Regions from separate parts of the Flavobacterium acetivorans genome, predicted to be linked through region 2. Evidence: riboswitches for the same ligand, from Rfam matches in the RefSeq annotation. Region 2 holds a riboswitch; the other holds the start of a gene.
What was found. Region 2 has a riboswitch for S-adenosylmethionine ahead of LNP19_RS02490 (homocysteine S-methyltransferase family protein). Riboswitches for the same ligand answer to the same signal wherever they lie in the genome.

Region 1 (8,211 bases), 1.4 Mb from region 2:
CAGCACTTGAGCTCCGTAAGGCAAAATCCCCTGAATAATACAAGAAAAAATATCAAGTATTGTTGCCGTTTTCCTTGGATTTAAATCATATTCGTCATTGATTTCTTTGGCAATATTTCCCGTAATGACGATAGAAACCGTATTGTTAGCAATTGCTAAATTCGCGAGTCCCACTAATGTTCCAATTCCAGTTTGAGCTGATTTTTTGCTTTTAATGCGTCTTTTCACCTGAGACAAAACATAATCGATACCGCCGGCTTTATCTACCATGGCTGCTAAACCACCTGTAAGCATAGAAAGTAAGAAAATTTCAGTCATACTGGTAAAGCCTTCATAGATTTTCTGGGTAAAAGCCATCAAAGTAAAATTATCCCCAAAAAAACCGATGGCACCAGCAAGCAAAGTGCCAATAATTAATGTCGAAAAAACATTAACTCCGGATACCGCCAGAACAATCACCAACACATAAGGAACTATAGTAACCCAATTAAAGCTGTTTGTAGGAATTGCAACGGTGTTAATATCAGAATTTAATCCCAAATAAAAGAGAACTAAAATAGTGATTAGCGCAGCAGGAAAAGCAATAAATAAATTGATTTTAAACTTGTCCTTCAATTTACAACCCAAAGATTGTGTTGCCGCAATCGTAGTATCCGATATCATCGAAAGATTGTCTCCCAGCATCGAACCTCCCAATAAAGCACCTGAAATTAAAGGCAAAGAAGCGCCACTTTTGTCAGCCAAACTTACCGCTATGGGTCCAATGGCGACAATCGCTCCAACCGAAGTTCCAGTTGCCGTAGATAAAAAAGCAGCGATTAAAAAAATTCCCAACGGAAAATAGGCAACATCAATATTATTAATTCCTAAACTTACTACTGCATCTACACCGCCCGTAGCTTTACTCACGACTGCAAAAGCACCAGCCAGTAAATAAATCAAACACATAGTCATTATTTTACTTTCTCCGCATCCGGCTATCAAAGTTGAAATTTTCTCCTCTGTAGATGATTTAAAAAGGAGAAATGCAGAAATAATTCCCAATAAAACCGCAACCGGAGATGGAAACGCATAGAAATCATTGAGCCAAATACCAGCTCCCAAGAAAGTAAAGATAAAAATCAATAAAGGAATTAAAGCGAATGGATTACCATCATTTTTAACATGTTTTGTCATAATCAATTTATTAAATGAAAGGGATATGACGAAAAACAAAAAAGCAAAACAGGAATAAAAAACAACATTTTTTCCAAAGGATTTGGCTTATCGTTTTAGCACCTTGCTCGTTGTTGCAGGTTGCTATCTCCTAATAGAGATTCGTGATAACGGCTGCAAAAATAATATATATTTTAATATAAAAACATTCCTTTGCTAGTTTTTATGATTTTAAAGCAAAAAAAAGCCTTACCGAAGTAAAGCTTTTTTAAAATTATATAGATTGCAATGTTTTAGAAAGCCACATTCCATCTTGGTAATTTTCCGTTTTCATCTAAGAAATTCTGCAAAACTTGTCCTTCTACAGCCGTTGGAATAGCTTTAACTGTATCATTGAAAGTGTCGTACCAAACCACTTCTAATACACTAATGTCTTCCTTTTTCATTTGTGCCGGCCAAGAATATTTTCTTCCTGTTTTTGCAAATTGGTGACCGTTTACGATTTTATCATACAAACCGCCATTTTTGATTTTCAATGTTCCGTCGTTTTGAACAGTTCCTGTAGAACCAACCATAATCAACTCTTTGTCATCTCCTACTGCGTAAACTAAAAACACACCAGATCCTTCAGAAGCATTACAAACTTCCTCTAAACTATGATCGATAGAAAATGAAAACTGATTGCTAACTTCGAACTTTTTTAATTCCTTATACATATTATTTTATTTTTATTTGGATTGGCTTTGGAAAAACTAGCTCACAAAGACATGAAAAACAATTCAAAACCATTCATTTATATTGTTTTTATTAAAAATAAACTTCTAAAAAGCTTATTTTTTAATAAGTTGCAAAGGTATTTTTTTAATTCGATTTATAATAAAAAAGCCCCACAAATTGTGAGGCTTAATCTATTTTTAGTTTTAAATAGTAAACTATCCTAAAACTTCTTTTACTTTTTTACCAATTTCAGCTGGTGAATCAACAACATGAATACCGTTGTCTCTCATGATTTGTTTTTTAGCTTCAGCAGTATCATCAGCTCCACCAACGATAGCACCTGCATGACCCATTGTACGTCCCGCTGGAGCAGTAACTCCTGCGATGAATCCTACAACTGGTTTACGGTTACCATCAGCTTTGATCCATTTAGCAGCATCAGCTTCTAGTTGACCTCCAATTTCACCAATCATAACGATACATTCCGTTTCTGGATCGTTCATCAATAATTCAACCGCTTCTTTAGTAGTAGTTCCAATGATTGGATCTCCACCAATACCGATAGCAGTAGTGATTCCTAATCCTTGTTTTACCACTTGATCAGCAGCCTCATAAGTTAAAGTTCCTGATTTTGAAACGATACCTACGGTTCCTTTTTTGAAAACAAAACCTGGCATAATACCCACTTTAGCTTCACCAGGAGTAATAATTCCAGGACAGTTAGGACCAATTAATCTTGCATTTCTTTCTTTTACATAGTTATTAGCGTGAATCATATCAGCAACAGGAATTCCTTCTGTAATTGCGATAATCACTTTTATTCCAGCATCAGCAGCTTCCATAATTGCATCAGCAGCAAAAGCAGGTGGTACAAAAATGATAGTAGTGTCAGCTCCAGCTTGTTCTACAGCATCTTTCACTGTATTAAAAACAGGTCTGTCTAAATGCGTAGTTCCTCCTTTACCCGGAGTAACACCACCCACAACGTTAGTACCGTACTCAATCATTTGAGAAGCGTGGAAAGTTCCTTCACTTCCTGTAAATCCTTGAACAATTATTTTGGAATCTTTATTAACTAAAACACTCATGATATATATTTTATGTGATTTTTTTTAAATAGTGATGCAAAAGTAAGGTTTTCGAAATTATTTTAAGCCTTTTTTCGTATCAAAATAATTTATGATAATTAAGTTTGCTGTTATTTTAATTTAATTAAAATTTCAGGAATCTTTTTGATATTAGCCAATTGTTTTAATTTTTCTCTGGACTCTTCGATAGGCGTACCAAAATAGGTCTTTCCTCCTTCAACCGATTTTGTAACCCCGGTTTGACCAAGAATCACCGCTTTTTCACCAATAGTAATTCCGCTTGTGGTTCCTACCTGCCCCCAAATGGTAACTTCATCCTCAATAATTACGCAGCCGGCAATACCCGTTTGTGAAGCAATTAAACATTTTTTCCCAATTACAGTATCATGACCTACATGTACCTGATTGTCTATTTTTGTTCCTTCTCCAATGGTCGTATCTCCAGTAACCCCTTTATCAATTGTACACAAAGCTCCAATGCCTACATTGTTCTCAATAACCACTCTTCCGCCCGAAAGCAATTGATCAAAACCTTCTTCTCGCTTCTTATAATAAAAAGCATCAGCTCCTAAAATTGTTCCGGCATGAATGATGACATTATCACCTATAATTGTATGGTCATAAATAGAAACATTAGAATGGATCAAACAATTCTTCCCTATCACCACATGATTACCTATGAAGCTATTTGGTTGAATTACAGTGTTTTGACCTATTTCAGCTGAAGCAGAAATCGAAGCGTTAGAAGCTTGAAAAGGCTTGAAATGATTCGTCAACTTGTTGAAATCTCTAAAAGGATCGTCTGACAATAATAAAGCTTTTCCTTCTGGACAATCTACTTTTTTATTGATTAAAATAATAGTTGCGGCTGAGTTTAGTGCCTTATCGTAATATTTGGGATGATCTACAAAAACAATATCACCTGCTTCAACAACATGAATTTCATTCATGCCCAAAACGGGAAAATTCGAATCACCAACATACTCGCAGTCAATTATGGCTGCAATTTCTTGTAAAGGATAAACTTTTGGGAATTTCATAAATTTAGTATTCAGTGTTCAGTGTTTAGTACTCAGTTTGACTATAAACTGAATACTAAACACTGTAAACTATTCTTTTACACGCTCCATGTATGAACCAGAGGCTGTATCAATTTTAATTTTATCTCCTTCATTGATAAACAAAGGTACATTTACCGTTGCACCAGTTTCAACAGTTGCTGATTTAGTTGCATTTGTAGCCGTGTTTCCTTTAATTCCTGGTTCTGCATAAGTTACCTCAAGTATTACAGATGCTGGCATATCTACAGAAAGAGGCAAATCTGTTTCTGTATTGATGCTTACCATTACATTCTCGCCTTCTTTTAATAATTCAGGTGAGTCTAAGATGTTTTTATTCAAAGATATTTGTTCAAAAGTTTCCGTATTCATAAAATGAAACTCGTCCCCTTCTGGATATAAAAATTGAAATTTATGATTTTCAACACGAACTTCGTCAATTTTATGTCCTGCCGAAAAGGTATTGTCTAATACTTTTCCGTTAGTCAAACTTCTTAATTTTGTTCTAACGAAAGCGGGACCTTTACCTGGTTTAACATGAAGAAACTCGATAATCTTATAAATATCATTATTGAATTTAATACACAATCCGTTTTTAATATCTGATGTAGATGCCATTTTATTTTTTTATTTGTTGATTCGTTGATTCGCTAGTTTAATCGATTAAGTAATTAAAGGATTAAACATTTTTTATTAATAGTTCCCAGAGTATCCTTTCATAACACCTCTTGATGAATTTCTGATAAAATCAATAATTTCATCTCTCTCAGGAGTTGCTTCCATCTCACCTTCAATAATGCCTAAAGCCTGAGTGGTGTTGTAATTTTTTTGATATAAAATTCGGTATATATCTTGAATCTCTCTGATTTTTTCAGTCGAAAAACCACGTCTTCTTAATCCCACCGAGTTAATCCCTACATAAGACAAAGGCTCTTTAGCTGCCTTTGTATAAGGAGGAACGTCTTTTCTTAAAAGCGAACCACCTGAAATCATGGCATGATCTCCAATGTTAATAAATTGATGCACTGCTGATAATCCACCCACAATGGCGTAATTCCCTACAGTCACATGTCCTCCTAATAATACTCCATTGACAATAATGGCATTGTTTCCTACGTGGCAATCATGCGCAATGTGTGCACTGGCCATAATCAAACAATTATCACCTATAACGGTTTGACCCGATGCAACTGTTCCTCGATTGACTGTAACACATTCTCTAATGGTACAATTATCTCCAATAATTGCCAAAGATTCTTCTCCTCCAAATTTTAAATCCTGAGGAACAGCAGAGATTACTGCGCCAGGGAAAATGTTGCAATTCTTTCCTATTCTTGCACCTTCCATGATAGTAACATTGGAGCCAATCCAAGTACCATCTCCTATAACTACATTGTTATGAATGGTTGTGAAAGGTTCTATGACAACATTTTTGGCGATTTTAGCGCCAGGATGAACATATGCTAATGGTTGATTCATCTGCTTGTTTTTATTGTTTTCTATTTAATCAAATAAAAGATTGAAATTAATTTCCAATGCGCTTATTTGTCTTTATTTATTGTTTTTTAGCAATCTGTGCCATTAATTCAGCCTCAGCCACTAACCTTCCGTTAGCATAGGCATTAGCTTGCATGTGACAGATCCCTCTTCTAATAGGAGTAATCAAATCGCATTTAAAAATTAAAGTGTCTCCAGGCAGTACTTTTTGTTTGAATTTAACATTATCAATTTTCATGAAATAAGTTAAATAATTCTCCGGATCCGGAACTGTACTTAATACTAATATTCCTCCTGTTTGCGCCATAGCTTCAACAATTAAAACACCTGGCATAACCGGAGCATCAGGAAAGTGTCCAACAAAGAAATTTTCATTCATTGTTACATTTTTCATCCCTACCACATGGCTGTCTGACATTTCAATGATTCTGTCAATCAGCAAGAAAGGAGGTCTATGAGGCAAAACTGCCATGATTTTATGAATATCCATCAATGGTTCCTGATTCAAATCATAAACAGGAACATGATTTCTTTGCTCAATTTTTATAATTTTCGCCATTTTCTTGGCAAATTGAGTGTTTACAAAATGGCCTGGTTTATTAGCAATCACTTTACCTTGGATTTTAGTACCAATTAAAGCCAAATCCCCAACAACATCTAATAATTTATGTCTTGCTGCTTCATTAGGATAATGCAAAGTAAGATTGTCTAATATGCCGTTTGGTTTAACATTAATGGTTTCTTTACCAAAAGCCAGTTTTAAATTCTCCATTGTAGTTTCGGATATATCTTTATCTACATATACAATGGCATTATTTAAGTCTCCTCCTTTGATTAAACCATTATTCAATAGTGCTTCTAATTCGTGTAAGAAACTAAAGGTTCTGGATTCGGCAATTTCAGATTTAAACTCTGAAATATTTTTCATGGTTGCATTTTGAGTTCCTAAAATTTTAGTTCCAAAATCCACCATCGTGGTCACGCAATATTGATCACTCGGCATGATTAATATTTCGCTTCCGCTAGCTTCATCAGTAAAAGAAATAACCTCTTTTACTACATATACGTTTCGTTTTGAATTTTGCTCTTCAATTCCGGCTTTTTCAAGCGCTTCAACAAAATATTTAGATGAGCCATCCATAATAGGTAGCTCAGAAGCATTTAATTCTATAATAACATTGTCTAAATCACAACCTACTAAAGCTGCCAAAACATGTTCTGGAGTCTGAATTTGAACCCCAAGTTTTTCTAAATTTGTTCCTCTTTGTGTATTAACAACATAATTAGCGTCAGCTTCAATAACAGGCTGTCCCTCTAGATCTACTCTTACAAAAGTAAAACCATTATTTACTGGAGCAGGTTTAAAAGTCATTTTAACTTCCTTACCTGTGTGTAATCCAACTCCTGTTAGCGAGATTTCTGTCTTGATGGTCTTCTGTTTAACCATTGTTTCCATTTTTTTGGTTTAATATTTGTTTCTTTAACTCTTCAATTTCTGCTACAAGTTTAGGCAAATTCCTGAAATGCACGTATGATTTGCTAAAATCATTGTATCCAAATGCCGGACTTCCTTGTAAAACTTCATTGTCTTTTATGTTTCTGGCTAGACCTGCTTGGGCTTGAATGCGTACATTATCACCAATGGTTAAATGTCCAGCAATTCCTACTTGTCCGCCAATCATGCCGTTTCTTCCTATTTTTGTCGAACCAGCAATTCCGGTTTGAGCAGCGATAACAGTATTTTCTCCTATTTCAACATTGTGTGCTATCTGGATCTGATTGTCTAATTTTACACCTTTTCGAATAATAGTCGAACCCATTGTGGCTCTATCGATTGTGGTACAAGACCCTATGTCTACATTGTCCTCTATGACAACATTACCTATTTGAGGTATTTTTTTATAGGTTCCATCAGTATTTGGTGCAAAACCAAAACCATCTGCTCCAATAACGACTCCCGAATGGATGATACAATTATTTCCAATTACGGTTTCTGAATATATTTTTGCTCCGGCAAAAATAGTGACATTATTACCAATAATAACATTGTCACCTATGAAACAATTAGGATAAATCTTAACATTATCTCCCAAAGTCACGTTTTGACCTATATAACTAAAACTACCTAAATATAGTTTTTCGCCATATTTCACGTTTTCCGATATAACTGTTGGCTGTTCTATTCCGATTTTTTGACCTTTTGCCTGATCGTAAAATTCTAATAATTTGGAAAAAGCCATATAAGCATCTTCTACTTTTATAAGAGTGGTTTTTAGTTCAGATTCTGGAATAAAAGATTTATTAACTATAGTAATGGTAGCTTCTGTACTATAGATGTAGTTATTGTATTTGGGATTTGACAGAAAAGTTAATGAACCTTCCTTCCCTTCCTCAATTTTAGATAATTCATGTACTTCAGCATTGGGATTCCCAACAACCTCACCTTCTAATATTCCCGCTATTTGTTCTGCTGTAAATTTCATCGGCACAAAAATATAAAAAAATAGATTTTAAATGTTCATTTACACAAGTTGTTTTGGGAAACAGATATAATATTTAGTGACCGATTTTGATAATGATTTCAAATTCAACTGATCTGAAGATTCAATTACATCTTCGACAGTTCTGTCTTTTTTCAAAATTCGGATAGGCTCAGCTTCCTTACTATAGGCCTGATTTTTTATTTTTCCTCTAAA
Region 2 (8,211 bases):
CAATACAACCGCAGGAGTTGGTTTTATAAAATAAAACTAATTTTTGCCAAAAACCTAACTACAGATGCAAAGTTTTAGAACCGAAATAGAAAATCCGATTGTCGAAAAAGACATCATCGATTTAGAGAAAAAAATTCGTTTATTCAAAGAAGGAAAAATCGATGACGAACGTTTTCGTAGCCTTCGTTTAGCAAGAGGAGTGTACGGTCAACGTCAAGAAGGCGTGCAAATGATACGTATCAAATTGCCTTTCGGGAAAGTGACCAGCGAGCAATTAAATCGTATCACTAAAGTTTCGGATGAATATTCTACAGGGCGTTTGCACATTACCACGCGTCAGGATATCCAGATTCACTATGTAAGTTTGGACAGAACTCCGGAATTATGGGCTAATTTAGAGAAAGACGATGTTACCTTGAGAGAAGCTTGCGGTAACACCGTACGAAATATTACAGCAAGTGAAACGGCGGGAATTGATGTTGATGAACCTTTTGATGTTTCGCCTTATGCCCATGCCATGTTCCAGTTTTTCTTGAGAAACCCGGTTTGTCAGGAAATGGGAAGAAAATTCAAAATCTCATTTTCTTCTTCGGATAAAGATACGGCACTGAGTTATTTACACGATTTAGGTTTTATTCCAAAAATTGTTGATGGTCAAAGAGGGTTTAAAGTGATGTTAGGTGGAGGATTAGGTTCGCAGCCGAGTCATGCCGAATTGTTGTCGGAATTTATTCCTGTAAATCAAATTATCCCGACAGCCGAAGGAGTTTTAAGAATATTTGATCGTTTTGGAGAAAGAGCCAAAAGATTGAAAGCGCGTATGAAATTCTTGATTAAAGATATTGGTCGTGACGAATTTTTAAAATTGGTCGAAGAAGAAAAATTAGCCTTGTCACATCAAGTGGTTGAAATCGATACGACTGCTTTTGAAGTGGCGATTCCAGAACCTTTATTGACGGCGCCAAAAGTTACAATCGAAGATACAGTAGCTTTCGAAGCTTGGAAAAAATCAAATGTAATTCCACAGAAGCAAGTGGGTTATGTAGCGATTGGAATCAAAGTTTTATTGGGTGATTTTTATACTGATAAAGCCAGAGCATTGGCTGATTTGATAAAAAATTATGCGGCGAATGAATTGCGTTTTACGCTAAGACAAGATATTTTAATACGAAATGTAAAAGAGGAAAATCTGGAGTTTTTCTATCAAGAATTGGCCAAATTGGATTTTGTAGCTTTAGGATACAACAGCACAGCAGATATCACGGCTTGTCCGGGAACCGATACCTGTAATCTTGGTATTGCAAGCAGCACCGGAATTGCTGAGGAATTGGAAAGAGTATTACAAACGGAATATCCGCAATACAGCAATAATAAAGAAATTACGATTAAAATTAGTGGTTGTATGAATGCTTGTGGGCAGCACAATATGGCCGAAATTGGTTTTCAGGGAATGTCTATCAATGCCGGAAAATTGGTTGCGCCGGCACTTCAGGTGTTATTGGGCGGAGGAAATTTAGGAAACGGAGTAGGGAGATTTTCCGATAAAGTGATCAAAATCCCAAGCCGTAGAGGGCCAGATGCTTTGCGTTTTATCTTAAATGATTTTGAAGAAAATGGAAACGGACAATCCTTTTTGGATTATTACGATGCCAAAGGAGAGAAATATTTCTATGAATTTTTGAAACCTTTAGCCGATGTAACCAACCTTACCGAAGCTGATTTTGTAGATTGGGGAAATGCCGATAATTACGTAAAAGCGGTTGGAGTGGGAGAATGTGCCGGTGTTGTAATTGATTTGGTGGCTACTTTATTGTTAGAAGCCAAAGATAAATTGACTTTTGCACAGGAAGCTTTCGAAGACAAAAAATGGTCAGATGCAATTTATCATGCTTATGCAGGTTTTGTAAACGGCGCGAAAGCTTTATTGCTTTCGGAAAACCAAAAAACAAACCATCAAGCAGGAATAATAAGTTTGTTTGATACTGTTTTTGTAGAAACCAATAAAATTCCATTGCAATCCACCTTAAAAGATTTAGTGTTTCAAATTAATCAGAATGAACCATCTGAGGAATTCGCCAAAAAGTATATTCAAGAAGCAATCACTTTTTTTGATACGATAGAAGCATTCAGAGCCAAAGACCTAAAAGATGAAAAATAAAATAGAACCTCAAGTTACTTTAGTAGGTGCCGGTCCGGGAGATTCGGATTTGCTTACCATCAAAGGAGCAAAAGCATTGGCGGAAGCCAAGGTGGTTTTGTATGATGCTTTGGCAAATGACGAACTATTGTCTTATGCTCCTAAAAAAGCATTGAAAATATTTGTCGGAAAAAGAAAAGGCTGTCATGCTTATACCCAAGACGAAATCAACCAATTGATTGTAGATAATGCGCTTACTTACGGTCATGTAGTTCGCTTGAAAGGTGGAGATCCTTTCATTTTTGGAAGAGGAAGTGAAGAAATAGAATTCGTAGAAAGTTTTGGAATCCCTACATTTGTAGTGCCGGGAATTTCATCATCGATTGCGGTTCCGGCTTCTCAGGGAATTTCGTTGACCAAAAGAGGAATTTCGGAGAGTTTTTGGGTAATCACGGGAACAACTTCTGCCAGAAAATTGTCAACAGATGTAGCTTTAGCGGCTCAATCTACCGCAACAGTGGTGATTTTGATGGGGATGAGTAAACTAGCGGAAATTGTCGCTTTATTCCAAAAAGAATCGAAAGGAGAAATTCCTGTTGCGATTATTCAAAACGGAACCACTCCGGAGGAAAAAGTCGGAATTGGAACTATAAATACGATCCAAAGAGTGGTGGCAGAGAACAATTTAAGTTCTCCGGCAATTATCGTAATTGGGGAAGTAGTTGGAGATAATAAGAAAAGAGTAGGTTTTTATAAGGAATTAAAATCGAATCATAAGGTGTTGGCATATGGAAAGGAATGAATTGTATCCAATATTTTTAAAACTACACAACCTTAATGTACTGATTGTAGGCGGAGGAAATGTAGGATTGGAAAAATTATCTTTCCTGCTAAAATCCAGCCCGAATGCCAATGTTGAGGTGGTCGCACCAAAGTTTTTACCGGAATTAGAAGAATTGGTGGCAAAACATCCTTCGGTGATATTGACTGAGGCGAAGTTCAAGAAAAAAATGTTGAAAAAACGGCATCTGGTAATTGCCTGTACCGACGATTTAAAAGTGAATAAAAGGATTTATGATTTGTCCCGAAAAAGACATTTGATTTGCAATATTGCCGACACGCCTGATTTATGCGATTATTATTTGGGTGGAATTGTAACCAAAGGGAATGTGAAAATTGCCATTTCGACCAACGGAAAATCACCTACAACAGCCAAAAGATTACGAGAGTTTTTTGAAGAAATAATACCGGAAGATATCAATCAAATGGTATTGAATCTGAACGAATACCGCAAAACATTGAAAGGGAATTTTGAAGATAAAGTCAATAAAATGAATGAGATTACTCAATCATTAAAAAATAAAGAATAATACAGCCAAAACTAACGAATGATAATTGTCATTTTATGAAGTAAAAATCAGTCGTTAATTTGTAATCAGATAATTTAGAATAATTACATAAAGAATAAAAAAATGATTAAAACAGATATCCTTATAATAGGAGCCGGTCCAACTGGTTTATTTGCCGTTTTTGAAGCAGGATTATTAAAATTAAAATGCCATATATTAGACGCCTTACCACAAGCAGGCGGACAACTTTCGGAATTATATCCAAAGAAACCTATCTACGATATCCCTGGTTTTCCAGAAGTATTGGCGGGAGATTTAGTCGATAATTTAATGGAACAAATTAAGCAGTTCGAACCAGGATTTACGCTTGGAGAACGTGCTGAAACTATAGAGAAGCAAGAAGACGGAAGTTTTATTGTGACTTCAAATAAAGGTAAAAGATTTCACGCTCCGGTTATTGCCATTGCCGGAGGTTTGGGAAGTTTCGAGCCAAGAAAGCCACTTATTGAAGACATTGAGTTTTATGAGGATAAAGGGATAAAATACTTTATCAAAAACCCGGAAAAATTCAGAGACAAGAGAGTAGTAATCGCCGGTGGTGGAGATTCTGCGCTGGATTGGAGTATTTTCTTGTCGAATGTGGCATCCGAGGTGACTTTAATCCACCGCAGAAATGAATTCCGCGGCGCCTTGGATTCAGTCGAAAAAGTGCAGGAGCTAAAAAATTCAGGTAAAATAAAAATGATTACTCCAGGGGAAGTGGTTGGCTTAAATGGTGATGAGCATTTGGAATCTGTAGTTGTCGAAGAAAACGGAGCCCAAAGAACTATCGCTACGGATTATTTCATTCCTCTTTTTGGATTAACACCAAAGTTAGGCCCTATTGGAGACTGGGGATTGGAAATCGAGAAAAATGCGATTAAAGTAAATAATGCTTTGGATTACCAAACTAATATTCCCGGAATTTTTGCCATTGGTGACGTAAATACCTATCCGGGAAAACTAAAATTGATTCTTTGTGGTTTTCATGAAGCTACGTTAATGTGTCAGGCGGCCTATCAAATCATCAATCCGGGCAAAAAATATGTATTGAAATATACCACCGTAAGTGGTATTGATGGATTTGACGGAACTCGTAAAGAAGCTCCAAAAGCAGTCGTTAAAGCCATAGTTTAACAACTTAGGACAAACTAGTTAAAAAATATAGCGTTATTACTTGCAAGTAGTAACGCTATTTCTTAGTTTTGCACCGTTCCTATATTTATTGATCGTTATCACGAAAGGCGGAGGGAAAGACCCAATGAAACCTTAGCAACCCTTTATCTTTAAAGAAGGTGCTACATTCTACTTTATTCTGATTTTATTTCAGAACTATAAGATAGATAACATAAGAATACTTTCACAGTATTTCTCAAAAACTTTTCTTGACAACTTTATCGATATACCAGCTTACTGATTTTTTTCAGTAATTAGAGCAATTGTTTGGCCTTTTTTCGGCCGGCATCCTTCCTGCTGTGCGCTATATCTTTTATTCTGAATACCAGAATAAAAGGGAATTGTGAAAACAATTCGAGCATCAGGGCTAAAGATTGGGTATAGTGAGCATTTAAATTTATAAAAAATAAATAAATGGCATCAATTCAAGAAGCAATTAAAAAAAACATACTCGTGCTCGACGGAGCTATGGGAACCATGTTGCAACGATATAATTTTTCCGAAGAAGATTTTCGTGGAGAACGTTTCAAAGATTTTCCTCATTCTCTAAAAGGGAACAATGATTTGTTGTCACTTACCCAACCGCAAGCTATCAAAGCGGTTCATGCCGCCTATTTTGAAGCAGGAGCAGATATTGTAGAAACCAATACGTTTTCTGGAACCACTATCGGTATGGCCGATTATCATCTGGAAGATTTCGTTTACGAACTCAACTTCGAATCGGCAAAAATTGCTCGTGAAGTAGCAGACGAATTTACAGCCAAAAATCCTGATAAACCTCGTTTTGTGGCTGGTTCAGTAGGGCCAACGAACAGAACTGCAAGCATGTCGCCCGATGTAAATGATCCGGGATACAGAGCAGTAACCTTTGATGATTTACGAATTGCTTACAAACAACAGGTCGAAGCTTTAATGGACGGCGGTTGCGATTTGTTATTAGTAGAAACTATTTTCGATACCTTGAATGCCAAAGCGGCACTTTTTGCCATCGAGGAAGTCAAAGACGAGCGCAATATTGATATTCCAATCATGGTTTCAGGAACCATTACGGATGCTTCGGGAAGAACACTATCAGGACAAACAGTAGAGGCTTTCCTGATTTCAGTTTCGCATATCCCTTTGTTGAGCGTGGGATTTAATTGTGCCCTAGGTGCCGATTTATTGAAACCCTATCTGCAAACCCTATCACAAAACACCTCTTTTAATGTGTCAGCGCATCCTAATGCAGGATTGCCAAACGCCTTTGGTGAATATGATGAAACCCCGGAGCAAATGCAGGCTTTTATCAAAGAATATTTAGACGATAATTTAGTGAATATCATAGGCGGTTGTTGCGGAACAACCCCGGAACACATAAAGTTGATTGCAGAAATCGCAAAAGATTATAAGCCGCGTGTGTCAACAGCGACAATGTAAAATTTTGATATTAGTTAGATGATAGAAGAAAGTAAGCCGGAAAAAAGCAAAACTAATCCTTGGGCTATTATTATATTTTGTGCAGCGGTACTTTTTTTATTACTTCTTAGATATTGGGACGATCATAAATACGATGATTATAGAAAAACATTTAAAGGAGAAACGATTGGTTTTGCAACAAGGTATAAGCATATTTCTAAGTCTACTTATATAAAATATTATTTTTATAAGGATGGAAAAATTTTATCATCTATGAAAGTAACGGGGAACAATAATTTAATTCTAAAAAAATATTACAAAGTTAAATATGATTTAAAGAACCCAAGAGCCAACTATATTATTTTAAATGAAGAATTAAAACCAGATTCAATTACTCTTGTTAAAGCCGGTTTTACTAAAACTAAATATTATATATATGATAGTGGCGTGTCAAACAAGTATTTTGAAAAGTCAAAATGGAAGTAATCTTCTTCCGCTAGCGCAAGCGTCTCGCTTGTGCCGACAATGAGAAAAAGCTTTTTAAAAAAAGGAAACGGAAATTCATTAGCAAAAAGTTGCAATAAAAATAAAGATTAAACCTATGTCGTTTTGAAAACGATTTAGGATTAAAAGTAAATAAAATGGCAGAAAAAGAAACTAGAAGAAACTTAGTTTTATCAGGATTAGAACCTTTAATCATTGCACCTGAAAGTGTATTTGTGAACGTTGGAGAGCGAACCAATGTAACTGGTTCTAGAAAATTCCTTCGATTAATTAAGGAGGAAAAATACGAAGAAGCATTAAGTATTGCGAAAGAGCAAGTAGAAGGTGGCGCGCAAATCATCGATATTAATATGGATGAAGGAATGCTTGATGGCGAATATGCTATGACAAAATTCCTGAATTTAATAGCTGCCGAACCGGATATTTCTCGTGTGCCCATTATGATTGACAGCTCTAAATGGCATATCATCGAAGCGGGTTTAAAAGTTGTGCAAGGGAAATGCGTCGTAAATTCGATTTCTTTGAAAGAAGGCGAAGAGCAATTTATTCACCACGCTAAACTTATCAAACGCTACGGAGCCGCTGCCATTATCATGGCTTTTGATGAGGTAGGTCAGGCCGATAATTATGAACGCCGAGTGGAAATTTGCCAGCGTTCTTATGATATTTTGGTCAATAAGGTTGGTTTTCCACCACAAGACATCATCTTTGATTTGAATATATTTCCGGTAGCAACAGGAATGGAAGAACACCGCCTGAACGCCTTGGATTTCTTTAGAGGGACAAAATGGGTTCGAGAAAATCTACCGCATGCACACATTAGCGGTGGAGTAAGTAATGTTTCCTTTTCTTTTAGAGGGAATGATGTGGTGAGGGAAGCGATGCATTCGGTGTTCTTGTATCATGCTATTCAAAATGGTATGACGATGGGAATCGTGAATCCGGAAATGCTTACTATTTACGATGAAATTCCAAAAGATTTATTGGAACATGTAGAAGATGTAATTCTGAACCGACGTGATGATGCGACCGAAAGATTGTTGGATTTTGCCGAAAATGTAAAAGGAGATAGCAAAAACAATGAAAAAGCAATCCAAGAATGGCGTTCAGGAACAGTCCAAGAACGTATTACCCATTCCTTGGTCAAAGGAATTGATGCGTTTATAGAAATTGATGTCGAAGAAGCCCGATTGGCGGCAACAAAACCAATTGAAGTTATCGAGATCAACTTGATGGCCGGAATGAATGTCGTGGGAGATCTGTTCGGAAGCGGAAAAATGTTTTTGCCTCAAGTGGTAAAATCGGCTCGTGTGATGAAAAAAGCAGTGGCTTATTTATTACCGTTTATAGAAGCAAGCAAGCAAGCGGGAGACAAACAAGGGAATGGAAAAATCTTGATGGCAACGGTAAAAGGCGATGTACATGATATTGGAAAAAACATTGTATCTGTCGTTTTGGCTTGTAATAATTATGAAATTGTAGATTTGGGTGTCATGGTTGCTCCCGAGAAAATTATTGCGGCTGCCATAGAACACAATGTAGATATTATCGGATTAAGTGGATTGATTACTCCTTCGCTTGATGAAATGGTTTATTTAGCCAAAGAGTTGG

Region 1: it holds a riboswitch for S-adenosylmethionine, as region 2 does, so the genes downstream of both, LNP19_RS12055 (Na+/H+ antiporter NhaC family protein) here and LNP19_RS02490 (homocysteine S-methyltransferase family protein) in region 2, are expected to answer to the same signal.

What each region holds. Positions count from the first base shown of each region.
Region 1 covers NZ_CP087132.1:2,756,168-2,764,378, reverse strand. Annotated here, with positions in the region: gene LNP19_RS12055 (Na+/H+ antiporter NhaC family protein) at 1-1,176, opposite strand, end outside; SAM-I-IV-variant riboswitch at 1,234-1,331, opposite strand; gene LNP19_RS12050 (hypothetical protein) at 1,449-1,871, opposite strand; gene sucD (succinate--CoA ligase subunit alpha) at 2,088-2,960, opposite strand; gene LNP19_RS12040 (UDP-3-O-(3-hydroxymyristoyl)glucosamine N-acyltransferase) at 3,071-4,000, opposite strand; gene efp (elongation factor P) at 4,070-4,636, opposite strand; gene lpxA (acyl-ACP--UDP-N-acetylglucosamine O-acyltransferase) at 4,712-5,497, opposite strand; gene LNP19_RS12025 (bifunctional UDP-3-O-[3-hydroxymyristoyl] N-acetylglucosamine deacetylase/3-hydroxyacyl-ACP dehydratase) at 5,574-6,962, opposite strand; gene lpxD (UDP-3-O-(3-hydroxymyristoyl)glucosamine N-acyltransferase) at 6,955-7,998, opposite strand; gene LNP19_RS12015 (HD domain-containing protein) at 8,038-8,211, opposite strand, start outside.
Region 2 covers NZ_CP087132.1:551,038-559,248, reverse strand. Annotated here, with positions in the region: gene LNP19_RS02515 (sulfate adenylyltransferase subunit 1) at 1-34, shown strand, start outside; gene LNP19_RS02510 (HEPN domain-containing protein) at 65-2,158, shown strand; gene cobA (uroporphyrinogen-III C-methyltransferase) at 2,148-2,939, shown strand; gene LNP19_RS02500 (precorrin-2 dehydrogenase/sirohydrochlorin ferrochelatase family protein) at 2,926-3,507, shown strand; gene LNP19_RS02495 (NAD(P)/FAD-dependent oxidoreductase) at 3,610-4,662, shown strand; SAM riboswitch class I at 4,755-4,869, shown strand; gene LNP19_RS02490 (homocysteine S-methyltransferase family protein) at 5,116-6,117, shown strand; gene LNP19_RS02485 (hypothetical protein) at 6,136-6,582, shown strand; gene metH (methionine synthase) at 6,738-8,211, shown strand, end outside.